Regions from separate parts of the Psychrobacter sp. PSP genome, predicted to be linked through region 1. Evidence: riboswitches for the same ligand, from Rfam matches in the RefSeq annotation. Region 1 holds a riboswitch; the other holds the start of a gene.

Evidence for each region. Region 1 has a riboswitch for thiamine pyrophosphate ahead of thiC (phosphomethylpyrimidine synthase ThiC). Riboswitches for the same ligand answer to the same signal wherever they lie in the genome.
Region 2: it holds a riboswitch for thiamine pyrophosphate, as region 1 does, so the genes downstream of both, HL061_RS10465 (ABC transporter substrate-binding protein) here and thiC (phosphomethylpyrimidine synthase ThiC) in region 1, are expected to answer to the same signal.

Annotation. Positions count from the first base shown of each region.
Region 1 is NZ_JABLTF010000017.1:81,909-90,334, reverse strand. Features, by position in the region: gene HL061_RS07990 (ABC transporter ATP-binding protein) at 1-1,555, opposite strand, end outside; gene HL061_RS07985 (hypothetical protein) at 1,917-2,765, shown strand; gene HL061_RS07980 (fructose bisphosphate aldolase) at 2,943-3,833, shown strand; gene thiC (phosphomethylpyrimidine synthase ThiC) at 3,908-6,034, opposite strand; TPP riboswitch at 6,281-6,436, opposite strand; gene pstS (phosphate ABC transporter substrate-binding protein PstS) at 6,729-7,901, shown strand; gene pstC (phosphate ABC transporter permease subunit PstC) at 8,111-8,426, shown strand, end outside.
Region 2 is NZ_JABLTF010000020.1:137,635-146,060, forward strand. Features, by position in the region: gene HL061_RS10450 (valine--tRNA ligase) at 1-867, shown strand, start outside; gene HL061_RS10455 (hypothetical protein) at 1,234-1,812, shown strand; gene HL061_RS10460 (DUF262 domain-containing protein) at 1,815-2,921, shown strand; gene HL061_RS10465 (ABC transporter substrate-binding protein) at 3,024-3,920, opposite strand; TPP riboswitch at 4,072-4,189, opposite strand; gene HL061_RS10470 (YbaN family protein) at 4,749-5,174, shown strand; gene HL061_RS10475 (cold-shock protein) at 5,408-5,617, shown strand; gene HL061_RS10480 (YeiH family putative sulfate export transporter) at 5,806-6,930, opposite strand; gene HL061_RS10485 (LysR substrate-binding domain-containing protein) at 7,153-8,088, shown strand; gene HL061_RS10490 (universal stress protein) at 8,188-8,426, opposite strand, start outside.

The DNA of each region.
Region 1 (8,426 bases):
GGGCGGTGTTGCCTTTGTCATCGCTTAAGTCTTTGATAAAGTCCCATGCTTGGGCTTGCTTAGTGGCTTCAATAATTTCAGCATCGGTGGCATCTGGACGACCATAAGCAATGTTTTCACGGATGGTACGATGCAATAATGAGGTATCTTGGGTCACCATACCAATTTGCTGGCGCAGTGACTCTTGAGTGACCTCATCAATTGCCTGTCCATCAATAAAGATTTTGCCACTATCGACATCAAAGAAGCGTAGTAGTAAATTCACCAAGGTTGATTTGCCTGCCCCAGAGCGTCCGACCAGACCGATTTTTTCACCTGGTTTGATGTCCAAATAAAAGTCATCTAGCAGCTTCACACGGTTGCTCGCCAGTGCGGTACCTGCATTGTGCGCCTCATCGACGCGCGCGCCTTCATCATCGGCAGCGATCATATCCTCTTCGTAACCAAAATCAATATGATCAAAGACAATACGACCATCAGTGACCGTTAGTGTTTGCGCATTAGGTTTATCGACGATTTTTTGCGGGGCTGATAGAGTACGCATACCATCTTGTACCGTACCAATACTCTCAAACAAACTGGTGGTCTGCCACATAATCCAGTGGGTCAAACCGTTTAAGCGCAGTGCCATAGCAGTCGCTGCGGCAATCGCACCAACACCAACATCACCTTGTTGCCACAAATATACACCGATAGCTGCAGTCGAGCCAATCAAAGTCACACTGATGGCATGGTTGACGACCTCAAGATAGCTGACCCAGCGCATCTGTGCGTGTACCGTACCCAAAAACTGATTCATCGCGTATTTGGCATAACCCAATTCGCGCTGCGAGTGGCTAAACAGCTTGACGGTCATGATATTGGCATAAGCATCGGTGATGCGTCCTGTCATCAACGCACGGGCATCCGCTTGGACAATGGCCGTACGTTTGAGGCGCGGAATAAAGTACCACATGGAAAGCCCAAACAGTACAAACCAAACCGCAAATGGAATGAGCAGCAAGCTGTCTAGATTAAACAAAATCACCCCAGTAGTGACAAAATACACCACCACATACATCATCATATCGGTGATGGTCATCACTGTATCACGCACGGCCAATGCCGTTTGCATCACCTTTGCTGAGACACGTCCTGAAAACTCATCTTGATAAAACTGCATCGACTGCCCAAGCATTCGGCGGTGAAAACGCCAGCGCATCTGCATCGGAAACACGCCTTGGATCACTTGAAAATGTACCAATGACGATAAGGCAATCCAAAATGGGCTGAGGATTAACACAGCAAACATCAGCAGTAGCATGTCGCTTTTTTCTGCCCACAGTGTCTGCGGGGTATAAGCACCCAGCCAATCCACCAAGTTACCAATCCATGCAAACAACATGGCCTCATAGACCCCAACACCTGCGGAGAGGATCATAAATAAGAACAGCCAGCCACGCAAACCATGAGTACAGGCCCACAAAAACTTCAACAACCCCTTACGAGGCAATGGCATGGGCGTTTCTGGGAAGGCAGGAAGACGGGATTCAAAAAAACGAAAGAGAGCGTTCATAGGCGGCAATAATACGTCAAAACAGAGCGGTTTTGAGTCGTTACTTATGTTAATAAAATAGCAGGGTATTTTATCAAAACTTGGCAATCAGGCGTGCAGTAAATTGTAATTGATCCATGCATAGTGCTTTTGGTTGATACGTTATTGCCAATAACGCGCGTGGAAATACGGATAAATAGATTGCTGTCAAAAATATATTTTGCTACCTTCTAGACCGCAACTGGCTTAGTTGATCGAATGATGAGCGTTGTAATCATATTTTTTAATGAAATCAGTTGAATACAAAGCGGCTTACTTGATGCTGCGCCACCAGTGTATGGATAATAAATACCCAGTACTAGGGTTCAAAAGGTAGGCCTTAATGATGTATCTAACCATTGCGGTGCTGTGTAGCGTCGCTGTTTCAGTGCTTTTAAAAATACTACGCCAAAAGAAAATGGATATTCGTCAGACCATTGTCGCAGGTTATCCCGTCGCTTTTTTACTGACTTGGCTTTTATTAAAGCCCGATGTCGGCGCCATACATGCGCTAGACAGTGCTTGGGGCATCATCATCGCGCTTGGGATCTTGCTACCGGCCGTGTTTATTATCCTTGGACGTGCTATTGAGGCGGTGGGTATGGTGGCAACGGATGCCTCCCAGCGCTTATCATTGATTATTCCGATCATTGCCGCTTTTTTGCTATTTGGTGAGGTGCTGACAGGTACGCGTGTGCTGGGATTGGCACTTGGCTTTTTGGCACTAGGAGCACTGGTTTATCGACCACAGCAGACAGATACCCCTAAGCAAACAAAATACACACCGCTGTGGTTATTCGGTGTATGGGCGGGTTACGGCATCATCGATATCTTGTTTAAGCAGGTTGCCAAGCAGGGTACTGCTTTTCCGTTGACACTGTTTGTGAGCTTTGGAGTCGCAGGTTTATTATTACTCGTCTATCTGCTCGTCACTCGGGTGCGCTGGCAGGCAGACGCCCTTGTCGCTGGATTGCTACTTGGCGCGCTCAACATGGGTAATATTTATGCTTATGTCAGAGCCCATCAAGTGCTCTCCGATTCATCCAGTATTGTGTTTACGGGGATGAACGTGGGTGTCATCGCAGTCGCCACATTGATCGGAGTGGGCGCGTTTAAAGAACGACTCAATCGCATCAATTTGGTGGGGTTGCTACTTGCAGTATGCTGTGTGGGCGTCTTATTTTTGGCGTGAGATAAGTTGTCCAAGGAAGGATAAAGTAGAATTTTTAGCAAAGTTGTCACGTTTTCTATATAGGCATACTTATCATCCTATGATAAGGTCATCTACAAATAGCAGACCTTATATAGGTGATAGAAAGCTTGATTTATAATGTTTAATTTCACTCAATAAAAATAGGATGTACTTTCAATGGAATACGACAATCAGTTGCAGCGCATAAAAGACGGTTCAGGGTTTATCGCTGCGCTCGACCAAAGTGGTGGCAGCACACCAAAGGCTTTAGAGAATTACGGCATCAGCGGCGATGAGTATGAGAATGATGAGGCCATGTTTGATTTGGTGCATGAGATGCGTGCCCGTATCATGACGTGCGACTGTTTTGACAATGAGCGTGTGCTTGGTGCGATCTTATTTGAAGATACCATGGAGCGTGACGTCAATGGTAAGTCGACCGCCAACTATTTGTGGGAAGACAAGCAAATCGTTCCATTCTTGAAGGTAGATAAAGGTTTGGCGGAGCAGATGAGCGGCGTCCAAGTCATGAAGCCGATGCCTAATCTAGATCTGTTGCTAGATAAAGCCAAGAACTATCCAGTATTTGGTACCAAGATGCGCTCAGTCATTTATGAGCCAAATGTCGATGGTATTGAGCTCGTTGTACAGCAGCAATTTGATGTGGCCAAGCAAATCATCTCAAAAGGCTTGATGCCAATCGTTGAACCAGAGGTCAATATTGATAGTGCCCAAAAGCATGATTGCGAAGTGCTATTAAAAGCCAATATTTTGCGTAATCTGGAACGCTTAAATGACGAACAGCAAGTAATGCTCAAGCTGACATTGCCCGAAGAAGCAGGATTTTATCAGGAACTGGTCGACCATCCAAAAGTGCTCAAAGTCGTGGCGCTATCTGGTGGTTATAGCCGCACTGATGCGTGCGCGAAGCTCAAACAAAACCCCGGTATGATTGCCAGCTTCTCGCGCGCCTTTACCGAAGGGTTGAGTAAGCAGCAAAGCGATGAAGAGTTTGCCGATACCATCAATACGTCGATTGAGGAGATTTATCAGGCGTCGAAGGTTTGATATTACTAAATACATAAACTAAAAAAGCCCAAACCTGATAGTCAGGTTTGGGCTTTTTTATTATAGTAAAAAGCTTATACCTCTTTGTATAACTGGCGTCCTTCCTTGTTGTATTTTTCCATCATCTCAGCCATGCCTTGACGGACTTCTTCAGCACTGGCTTCGCCTACTTGTCCGACCAGTTCTGTATCGACTTTTTTGATCAAATGATCATCATCGCTTAAGTCGCCTGATTGCGGCGTTACCTTTTTATTGGCGGCATCTTTGTCCAGTCCTGCTGCATACTCACGCACGTTTTGCGTAATTTTCATGGAGCAAAACTTCGGACCACACATAGAGCAAAAGTGTGCCGATTTATGCGCATCTTTTGGCAAGGTCTCATCGTGATATTCGCGCGCGGTATCAGGGTCGAGCGCCAGATTGAACTGATCATCCCAGCGGAATTCAAAGCGCGCTTTGGATAGCGCATTATCACGCGCCTGTGCACCAGGGTGACCTTTGGCAAGGTCGGCGGCGTGTGCAGCGATTTTATAGGTAATAATGCCGTCTTTGACGTCTTTTTTGTTTGGTAGCCCTAAGTGCTCTTTTGGTGTGACATAGCATAGCATCGCGGTACCAAACCAGCCAATCATCGCCGCACCAATCGCACTGGTGATATGGTCATAACCCGGGGCGATGTCAGTCGTTAATGGGCCCAAGGTATAGAAAGGCGCGTCCGCACACAGATCAAGCTGCAAGTCCATGTTTTCTTTGATACGGTTCATCGCCACGTGTCCAGGGCCTTCAATCATCACCTGTACGTCGTGCTCCCATGCCACTTTGGTCAATTCACCAAGCGTACGTAGTTCGCCAAACTGCGCCTCATCATTGGCATCTTGCAAGCAGCCGGGGCGTAGGCCATCACCTAGACTGAACGCCACATCGTATTGCTTCATAATCTCGCAGATATCTTCAAAATGCGTGTATAAAAAGCTCTCTTTGTGATGCGCCAGACACCACTGCGCCATGATAGAGCCGCCGCGTGAGACGATACCTGTCAAACGCTTTGCGGTGAGCGGTACATAGCGGAGCAGGACGCCTGCGTGAATGGTAAAGTAATCCACACCTTGCTCGGCTTGCTCAATCAAGGTATCACGGAATATCTCCCACGTCAGATCTTCAGCGACGCCATCGACTTTTTCTAAGGCTTGATAAATCGGTACGGTACCAATCGGCACAGGAGAGTTGCGGATTAGCCATTCACGAGTTTCATGAATGTGATTGCCCGTCGATAAATCCATGATGGTATCCGCGCCCCAACGCGTGGCCCATGTCATTTTGGAGACTTCTTCATCAATCGATGAGCCGAGCGCTGAGTTGCCGATATTGGCATTGATTTTTACCAAAAAGTTGCGCCCGATAATCATTGGCTCAGATTCAGGGTGGTTGATGTTGTTGGGGATAATTGCACGTCCAGCGGCTACTTCATCACGGACAAACTCAGGGGTGATAATTTTGGGCATATTGGCACCGAAGCTCTCACCCTCATGTTGACGCATGTCAGTCAGTTCATGCTGCTTTTGCGTCTCACGTATCGCAATATATTCCATCTCAGGGGTAATGATGCCGCGACGCGCGTAGTACATCTGAGTGACGTTTTTCCCTGCTTTGGCACGGCGCGGTTTGTCAATATGAGCAAACCTGAGGTTGGCAGTGCTGATATCACGAGCACGTGCTTGCCCGTATGAGCTAGACAGACCGCTTAGTTGCTCGGTATCACCGCGCTCGGCGATCCAGTTTTCACGCAGTTTGGGTAGACCGCGGGTCAGATCAATCTCGACATTGGGGTCAGTGTACACGCCTGAAGTATCGTACACATAAAAAGGCGGATTGTGCTCGCCATCCTTATCACCCGTACCGCCAACTGGCGTATCCGTTAAGCTGATTTCACGCATCGGTACTTGAATATCAGGCCGTGAGCCTTCGATATAGACTTTGCGCGAGGCGGGTAGGATACGGTGTAAGTCGCGCGCGTCTTCTTCAAAGCGTGCATCACTGGCGGCGCGGTGGGCAGGTGTCTTTAGCGCGTCGGCTTTTTTATCGGCTTTGGTGTCTGATACGAGAGGTATGTTATCGGCTGGGTTGTGCGTTTGGACTTGTGATGGCGCTGAGGCACTGTCTAAAGAGGCATTGTCAAAAGAGCTGCTGTTTGAAATAGTCATATGCTGTCCTAGCGTGTTGGTTTTTGAATAAAAGCAACACCGCCAGTAGCTGCGGGGCAAACACTCGTCATTCAGACAAATTTATATTATCAACACCTAACAGCGAGCAAAGAAATTGTCGCGGTTAATGGTCATCAAATAGTGGACGCCGCTTTCTATCTTCTCTCGTTATCTACGTATGCGGCGTGCATCGTTAGACAATAGCGATGATAAAAAAGTATTTTTACGCGTCCGTTGTCATCAATAACAACGTGCTTAAGACTTCCCTGCGTCGGTACTAACCGCATCAGGTTCGGCGGGTGATCTCTCAGCGAATGTAGATAGGTGGCTACTTTTATCAATGTTTAACTATAAACGTTTAATAAAGTAGGCCAATGCTACATCGCACCCCGAGTCTGTCAGTGTTGTAAATCTTCTTCATACTAACAAAATTCTGCGTTAACGGCTAATGGAATTTGGATGAAAATATCAGGCGCTTATTTTGCTATTTAGCATGGATACAAAGAACAGGAGTTATTGATAGTAATTAAAATTCCTTGATATTACTGATACTTAGAGGCGATTGCTAAATATTGTGTAAAGCGAATGCAGGATTTGAGAGGTTGTCATTAAACTGTCATAAAGATTTGGCAAGATAACGCTCATGTCACAAACAATGCTTTTTTATATCGTTGTTAAATTTCAGGAGTCCTACATGCGTTATTCGTTATTAGCAGTGGCCGTTAGTTGTACATTAATGCTTACGGCGTGTAATAAGTCAACAGAAACGGCAGAACCAGCTGCTGATACGACCAGTAGCGCCGCTACCACGGCTGAAACCACCACGCAGACTCAGGCAACGCCTTCTGCTGACACGGGTTTCAAATCTGCTGAAAACATTGCCATGAATATCACAGGTGCAGGCGCATCATTCCCGCAGCCGATCTATGCCAAATGGTCTTCTGACTATAACGCTGCCACAGGTGGCCAAGTCAACTATCAATCTATTGGCTCATCTGGTGGTATCAAACAAATCCAATCAAAAACCGTCGATTTTGGTGCTTCTGATGCGCCATTAACACCTGAAGAGCTTGAAGAGTCTGGTCTTATCCAGTTCCCAACCGTGATTGGTGGCGTTGTGCCAATCGTTAACATCGATGGCGTTGAGCCAGGTCAGTTGAAGCTAGATGGTGAAACCTTAGCCAATATCTATCTGGGTAAAATCAATAACTGGAATGATCCTGCGATCAAAGCCTTGAACCCAGATTTGACTTTGCCAGATGCCGCCATCACCACAGTATTCCGCTCAGATGGTTCAGGTACGACGTTTAACTTTACCGATTATCTCGCCAAGGTATCACCAGATTGGAAAGACAGCGTTGGGGTTGATAAAACGGTCAAGTGGCCAACCTCTGCGACTGGTGCAGGTGGTAAAGGTAATGAGGGCGTCTCAAGCTACGTCAACCGCATGAAAAACTCTATCGGCTATGTGGAGTATGCCTACGCCAAGCAAAACAACATGTCACATGCCGCGCTTAAAAATGCCGCGGGCAATATCGTGCAGCCATCTGCTGAAACCTTTGCCGCCGCTGGTGACATCGATTGGTCACAACAAGAAGGCTTTTATAAAGTCATCACCAACTCTGAGACGGATCAAGCATGGCCAATCGCTGCTGCTACTTTCATCTTAGTACACAAGCAACCAGAGAATCCTCAGCAAGTCGCTGGCGTGTTGAACTTCTTTGACTGGGCGTATACCCAAGGTGATGATGATGCCATGGCGCTAGACTATGTCCCATTCTCTGATACAGCAGTGGCTCTATTCAAAGAGAAATGGAATGAGGTCAAAGGTAGCGATGGACAGCCTGTTTATAAGCCAGCGCAATAAACGATCTGTACAAGCTGCTTAATGACTTTTTGATTTCCTCTTAAGCCACTATTCTCCGGTAGTGGTTTGAGAGGTTTTATCACAGCAAATTTGACCAAAACACTAATCGCTATATTTCACGATAATCATTAGTCAAGTTGCGTTTGCTGTCATAAAACGAAATGAACACCCTGATTTTTTGAATTCACCCATTCAATGCTGAGACACTTATGACAGACTTAAGGTCCCAACTGGCTAAACAAAAACGTTACGACGCTTTATTTGTCAATTCTACCAAAGCGTTTGCCATACTCGTCCTCCTATCGTTAGGGGGCATTTTGGTGTCTCTGATTGTTGGGGCGTGGCCGAGTATCCAAGAGTTTGGTCTGGGGTTTTATAGCAGTAATAATTGGGATACGGTTTCCAATGAGTACGGGGCACTCGCGCCTATTTATGGCACCTTGGTGACGTCATTTATCGCGATTGTTATCGCTGTACCAGTCAGTTTTGGTATTGCGATATTTTTGACCGAAATGTGTCCAAAGT
Region 2 (8,426 bases), on a different contig from region 1:
CCTGACGTATGGGAACTACCAGAAAAATGGATCATGAGTCGTCTGAACTCTAGTATCAAAGACATTCATCAGCATTTCGCCCAGTATCGTCTCGATATGGTCAGCCAAGATATCTATGAGTTTATCTGGAACGAGTACTGTGATTGGTACGTGGAGCTTGCCAAAGCCAGCCTAAATGATGACTCGGTGACGGATGCGCGTAAAGCGCAAATCCGCTATGTACTACTGCACGTATTAGAGACGGCGCTACGCTTTAGCCATCCAATCATGCCGTATCTGACTGAGCAAATCTGGCAGACCATCGCGCCGCTACTGGGTCGCAAAAACACCGACAGCATCGTGGTCGCTGACTATCCACAAACTGAAGCCAGCCAAATCAGTGAGCAGACCGAAGCGGATATGGCATGGTTACAAGAGCTGATTGCTAGCGTCCGTAACATCCGTGGTGAGATGAAACTGGGTAACGCCGTACGTCTGCCAGTACTCTTACAAAACGTCTCTGCCGATGAAGAAGCGCGTCTATCACGTATCAAAAACCAGTTCAAAGCGCTTGCCAAAGTTGAGAGTTTGGATATCGTCAAAGAAGGCAATGAAGTGCCACTGTCGTCATCGAGCATGGTTGGCCAGCTACGCGTCCTTGTACCCATGAAAGGGCTGATTGACCCAACCGCTGAGTTAAAACGTCTGGGTAAATCTTTTGATAAGCTACAAAAGCAAGCCGAAGGTATCTCGCGTAAGCTGAGCAATGAAGGCTTTGTCAGTAAAGCACCAGCGCAAGTGGTCGAAAGCGAGAAGGCGAAACTGGCTGAGTTAGAGGGGCAGTTGACCGCGATGACGGCGCAGATGGAGCAGTTGAAGGCGTTGTAATGAAACGGTTGTAATAATCTAATAATGATAAAAAACGCCTCTGTAATGGAGGCGTTTTTTGATTGGAAGATATGATACGAATAGGTAAGAAGTAGTTTATTTGTGATGAATGACAAGCTACACTAGTAAACAACATAATTATAGAAATTTGTTATTTTATACTTGATAAGACAATCTAATGCTTCTCATACCACCTAAATAAAAGGTAGGTATACGATGTATGAGGCGATATTATCAACTGGTCTGGCTCAGAGATTACAAAGATAAACAATAGTATGTTTTTTCTATTAACAAATCGTTTTTGAAGCTATAATTTCTTTAGATACTCTTGACCACGACATATTTATTTGAACAAGAAGATTATTTATGCAATACAAAGAGCAGCTGACTGAATGCATTCAAAACGATATGGATTTAGATGACATAGTTAGAAGATTTTTTATAGTACACCCTACATTTGCTTTTAATGACTTAGTTAAAGCTGACGATATACTTAACAAGGTTAGTCTTGAGTTTGATGTTCCTATAAATGATATTTTAGTTTGTGGATCGGCAAAGATAGGGTTTAGCTTAAAAAGCGGGCAACCGTATAAGCCAGGAGAGTCAGATCTTGATTTAGCCATTATCAACAATGAGATGTATTGTAGAATCTTTAATAAAGTGTTGACTGAAACTAGAAATTATTCTAGAAGAGATCTGTTTCAGAGTAAGGAGTGTTTAGAAAGGTATCAGTATGGTATTAAGTTAGGTATGATTAATTATAACTTCTTACCTAATATTGAGTTAAAAAGTGAGTTAACTAGTTTTTTTGATAGTTTATCAATCAATTATAGAGATCTTTTCTCAAGTATTTCTTGTTGTTTCTATATGTCGGAAAGTAATTTTAAGCAAAAGCAAATAAACGGTTTGCACAGTTGGAAAACAGATAATTTTATTAGGGAGTAATCGTGATAGCCTATCAAATCAGGTCAGTTCAGCTAATTAATCTTGTTAGAGATATAAAAAATGGAAACCTAATTACTAATGCTTATTTTCAAAGAAATCTCGTTTGGAGAGAGGTTAATAAAAAAGAGTTAATTAAAACAGTTCTAGATGGTTATCCCTTTCCATTGATATTTATTTCTAAGGGGGAGATTGACGTGGAAAGAATGATATCGACCTCCTGTATTGTTGATGGTCAACAAAGGTCTAATGCGATTGTTTCTTTTGTAAATAACGAATATCATATAGATGGTAGATATTTCAAAGATTTTAGCGAAGATGAAAAAGCTAATTTCTTCAAATATGAGATACCAGTATGTGAGCTAGATATTAAAAATACTGACCCTAGACTATTGGATATATTCCAAAGAATTAATAGAACTTCAGACTCTCTTACTGGTATAGAGAAAAAAGCTTCTGAATACGGTGCATCTTATTTCATGCTAGTGTGTCAAATGCTATGTAATCAAATAGATGTAAATTTAGCTGATAAAGATAATGAAGATTTCAAACTTGACCCTAATATACCAGAAAGCTTTTTGAACTGGGCTAGAGATAAAACAAATAGCTGTGAGAACATACAAAAATTACTTACTGATGAAAGAATATTTTCTATAAGAGAAATTTCTAGAAAAGTTAATCTTCAGTACACCTTGAATATTGTCTCTACATATTTAGCAGGTTTTTATACTAGAAATGATAAAGTAGATGAATACCTGTTGCTTTACTTGGAAGACTTCAATATGAAAGATGAGATTGTAAATAGATTTGAAAAAGTAGCTGAGTTCTATCTAAGACTTGAGTTAGATGATAAATCAATGTGGTTTAACAAAGCTAATATGTTCTCATTGTTCATTGCTCTTGCTAATTATAGTGAATTAGATAGCTTGGATATATCGAAATTTAGTGAAATATTGAACCAATTTGACAGTTTGGATGTATATGATCATGAATATATGGTTTGGGCTAAAGAGGGAGTTAATAATCTCAAGGAAAGAAGAGGTAGACACAAAATAATTATGAAATATATTTTGAACATACCAGACATACAAGAAGAGTCATTTAAGGATTAACATAATTAAAACTATATGAAAATTTAAGCTGATAACAAAAACCGCCACACCAAACACTATGGCGGTTTTTTATCACTTAAAATATCTTAAACTCTAAAGTATCTACAATGCCCACAGCGACTGGTACTGCTCATCAGTCAACGTCACAATATCGATCTCGGCCAGCATCTCGCGTAGCTCTTGCCACTTACTCGCATCAGGTGTGATCGGTGTAATCAATCTGCCTAACGTATTATCAATAATCGCATCCATCAGCGTATCCGCCTCAGTTTTACTATAGTCATAATACATGCGGCGCGCAGACTCAGGCTCATTTTTACACAGCTCTGTCATCTGATTTGTCACTTGGATAAAAGTATCTATCGCGTCTTTTTTCGCGCTATAGATCTCATCAGTTGTGAGGATTTCTAACGCCGAAAAGTTCGGATAAGGTGACAGATGCTGATCGATAAACGTAAAGTCTAGCCCTTCATGAGTCGCCTCAACCCCTTCAAAGTTATAAAAGCACAGCCATGCACCATCGAGACTTGGGTCTTCTTGCAGGTTTTTTATATGGTAAAAGTCTTTTTGTACAAAGCTCACATTGTCACGGCTGATAGTGAAGCCATTTTTTTTGGCATAGCGCGCTAATATCTCAAAGCCAATACGATTGGTTTTTTCTTCAGCAGCAGGGGTGCAAATGCGAATCGGTTGATTGTTTTTGAGCTTATCCATACTGGACTGCTGCATCAATATGCCGCCATCGGTCTCAAAAAAACAGCCAAGCGCACGCAGATTCGGCGCGTAATGCTCAAACAGATGAATCGGCTCATTCACATGCAGATCGATACTTTGGTTTTGCAATTCAGCAAAGCCATCATAGTGGTCATCAGGCTCGATAATAGTGATATCTAGCCCTGCCTGCTCATATGCGCCTGTGGTCATACCCGCGATAAAAGGTAGGTGATCAGGGTTTAAGAACCATTCGAGGGTAAGGGTCAATTTGGTGGTCGGCTGCATGGTTGTTTCCTTATTAATGATAGAAAACAATCAGACTGATGCTGTTTAAACAAAACAAAAAAGGCAAAACAAGAAAGGCAAAATCTCAACATGTAAGGCGCTATCAGATCAGCGCGTCAGGTAGAGATTTCTCTTATTTATAGACTGCTTAGGGTCTGTCATGCTTGTTTCCTACGTCAGTGCTAACTGCTTCAGGTTCACGGGTGTGTCTCAGCGATGGTTTTAACAATCGTTACAAGGTTAAAAGCAAAGCACCCCGACAAGGTTAAGTGGTGCTGCATTATTTTTGATCAGTACTGCTAATGGCTATTATCGATAGCTACTGCATCATCATATAGTGAAACCATTATAAAAATGGTATAGCAAGATTAAACGCTATTTTTCGCAGCCTCTGGAGACGCAGTCACAGCAAGCAAGAAAAGTAGCATTTAATCGAGCGCGTTTCCTATGCTGCATCAATTTTATTGAGGTTCTACTATAGACGACTTGTAAGCGGCGATGCAAGCGTACAAGGAATGACAATGAAAGGTGATGACTGACGCTCGTTAACCGCCCTTTATAACAGTTCACATTTGTGTTGGCTTTTTATAAGCGCTTTCAATCTTATAAGCGCTTGCAATCGACGTGTTAATAGAAGAGCGCAGTATTTGTCATTGGTACTTACCCAATCACTAACCAACGATACTGATCGATAGCAAAAAGCTTGTATAAATGGGCTTGTACAATTTTTGGTGATATTGCATGCTTGGTTATTCATACAAGTAGCTATGTAAATACTTTTGATGGCTACCAAAATCATTCACCGCACCGTCCATCGACATCACTTATATGACCCATAATAAAAAAGCGTTTTATCATAGGCCTAAGACCAACCAATCTAGAAGTCCAATGATACGCTGGACCTTTGTGACGCTTGGCTGGGTGTTTTTTGTCTTAGGGATTATCGGTATTTTATTGCCTGTGATGCCGACTGCGCCTTTTATACTACTTGCAGCAGGCTGCTGGGCGCGTAGCTCTAAGCGCTTTCATTTTTGGCTGATCAATCACAAATACTTCGGCAAATACGTCCGTGATTGGGAAGAAAATCATGCAGTACCGCTCTATGCTAAGTGGCTTGCGACCATCATGATGGCGATATCGACTGCCATGTTGTTTTATCGTCTGCCCGCTGATATGACATGGGCGGCATGGCTGGTAGCACTGGTCTGTAGCGGGGTTGCCGTCTATTTGTTTCGTCTGCCAAATGCCAAATAAAGTCGCCAATATAGGGCAATAGTTAAGTCCAGTTACATAAAACCTGAGATAAGGCTTGCGATACTAGGATGTTCCCCCTATAATACATCCAAGCTTAAGAGCAGTTCTGCACCAAATCATTACCTCGTAGTATTAGTTATAATCCTTCGTTTTAATATTTATCGTTCAGTAGCTATTTGCAAGCGTTATCGGTCTATTAGACCACAAATAAATTAAATATCAGGGTTATGACTATGTCAGACGTTCAAAAAGGTACAGTTAAGTGGTTCAACGAAGCTAAAGGTTTTGGTTTCATCGCTCCAGAAAACGGCGCAGACGTTTTCGCTCATTACAGCGAAATCTCAGGCTCAGGTTTCAAAACTTTGGCTGAAGGCCAAGAAGTTGAGTTCACTGTAACTCAAGGCCAAAAAGGCCCACAAGCACATAACATCGTTGCTATCTAATTTGTCTTTATAGACAGATAGATAAAAAGATGTAAAAAAGCGAACCTTAGGGTTCGTTTTTTTTTTTCGTCTGTGATTTGGTATTAAATGAAACGACAGATATAAAAATGCCTCCGACTATATGGATAGTTAGAGGCATTTTTGTACTGGGTACTGAGGTAAGTCAATAAGCATGAGCAATTGACTTATTATATAAAGCTAATACCGATATTGATCAGACCACCGCCCAATATCAACCAGCCAAACATCACCGCACCCAATACCAGAGGTTTGACGCCAGCTTGCTTGATCGCGCTTAGATGCGTGGTTAGACCTAGCGCAAACATCGCCATCGTAAGCAGTACGTCATCTAGTCTCACCATACTACGCTCAATGCTTGCAGACATTGGCACCCAAGTATGTAATAAGACGATACCGATAAAAATAAACGCAAACCATGGCACTTTGACTTGCTTGACGCGGCTCATAAATGATGCTGTCTCGCTTTTACTACCTTCATGTTCTATAGCGGCATTATCTACGGAGCGATCTTTGGTTAGCGCAAATGAGAGCACAAGTAAGAAAGGTGCGAGCATCATCACCCGTATCATTTTGGTCACGACAGCAGTGTCGCCAATCTCAGTATTGATGGCATTGCCTGCGACCACGACTTGCGCCACTTCATGTACGGTTGAGCCCGTGTACATGCCGTACTGCTGGGCACTAAGCCAAGGCTGCAACCAACCAAGCTGATAGAGAAAAGGATAGAGCAGCATGGACATGGTGCCAAAGACCACGACCGTCGCCACAGCAATAGTCACTTTATGTGCTTGAGCTTTGACCACTGGCTCTGCAGCAATGACAGCCGCCGCCCCGCAGATACTCGCGCCTGAGCCGATGAGTATAACGGTTTCTTTATCGACTTTTAGCCATCTGGTGCCGATCCAATAGGTCAGTATAAAGGTTGACGTCAGGACGAGAGCATCGGTCATAATCGCTGGCATACCAACGCTCGCCACTTGCGTCATGGTCAGCTTGAACCCATAAAACATGATCGCAAGTCGTAAAATTTGACCTTTTGCAAAAGCGACTCCACTACCTAAGCGTTCAGCAAAATTTGGATAGACGGTGTTGCCCAAGACCATACCCAGCAAAATCGCGAGCGTTAAAGAGGATAAGCCAACGATACGTCCGTTCGACCACGCATCCAAACGCGTATCTAACCATAGACAGAATGCACTACCGATCAGTACCACAGCCAAACCAGCCAAGTGGCGTTGGCTTGGAATGTAGTTACTCACTGAACGACTGACTGATTTGGCTAGTGTATGCATAAGAGGCATATCCTATTACTGATATTAAAATAAGCATAAGCTTATGAGTAGACAGTATAAGCTGACTATATTTATAATAAAAACAGATTAATAAGATATAAACTATCGATATTTTAGGTTAGTGTTTACGGTAGAAATAGATATACCGCGCATGAGTAGCAAAAAAAGACATGTATAGCGAATAAGACAGGCTAAAAAATGACATAAGGCATCATCAATAACATGAAAAAATCTGTACAGACATTGCCAAAGATTACACTTAAGCAGCTCGCTGTTTTTGTCAGTATTTACCAGACAGGTAGCACCAGCCGTGCCAGTGAAGAGATGCATTTATCACAGTCGGCGGTCAGCAGTGCGCTGACAGAGCTTGAGTCTAGATTACAGATGCCATTGTTTGAGCGCGTCGGTCGCAGGCTTAATCAGCATCCCAATGCCCATCCTATTTATATACAGGCACAGGCTATCTTGGGTCAATCGCTCACGCTTGAACATTATCACCAATATCAAGCGAGGCAGATACATATCGGGGCGAGTACCACGATTGGCAATTACGTGCTGCCATCATTGCTTGGTAAGTTATATGAGGCGCTACCAGATGCCAATGTCGATATGTATATTGCCAATACTCAGGAGGTGGTGAGTGAGGTTGAGCAGCTCAATATCGATATTGCTTTAGTAGAAGGGATGCCGCGTCCGATAGACATGAAAGCCATTGAGCAGCGCGAATGGCGAACGGATACGCTGATGATATTTGCCAAACGTGATAGTAAATGGTTAAAGAACGTCGCTATCTATAGCCAAGATAAGGGCTGCTATCAGCTGACTATTAATCAGCTAGCACAGTTGCCGCTACTCGTACGTGAGGCAGGGTCGGGCACACGGCAGATTATCGATGAGCAGTTGCTAAAGTATCTACCCAATGCAGAAGTGGTAAAGGCCATACACCAATCAGAAGCCATCAAACATATGGTGAGTGCAGATATTGGTCTTGGCTGCCTATCGCAGCATGTGATTGAGACAGAATTGGCAACAGGTGAGCTGGTGCAAGTAAGCGTTGCAGGAATCGATCTATCGCGGACATGGTGGCTGGTCTGGCACAAAGCCCGTCATCAAAGCCCCATTTGGCAGACGTTTATAGATATTATCCAACAAGATTAACTGAGATAATGTCAAAATGTGAGGAGTAAAAAAGCGCCGTATTAATCATGATAGGGCGCTTTTTGTTAACTGATAATTCCATATAGCCAAAGCAAATTGCTACGTCGAAACCGGTTTGTCGAGTCTTACGACCAAGCTGTCGCAAGGTACGTTAGGCAAGATATTATCTGCTGTCGCGCCACTGATCCATGCGGCAATACCAGTGCGCTTATGGCGACCGATGACCAACAGATCGACGTCGTGTTTATGACAGTAGCTGACAATACCTTCACTGCTAGAGATAGCGGTAGTGACTTCTGACGTTGCCGCATTGAGCTGGTTGCGTTCAAGGAATTGCG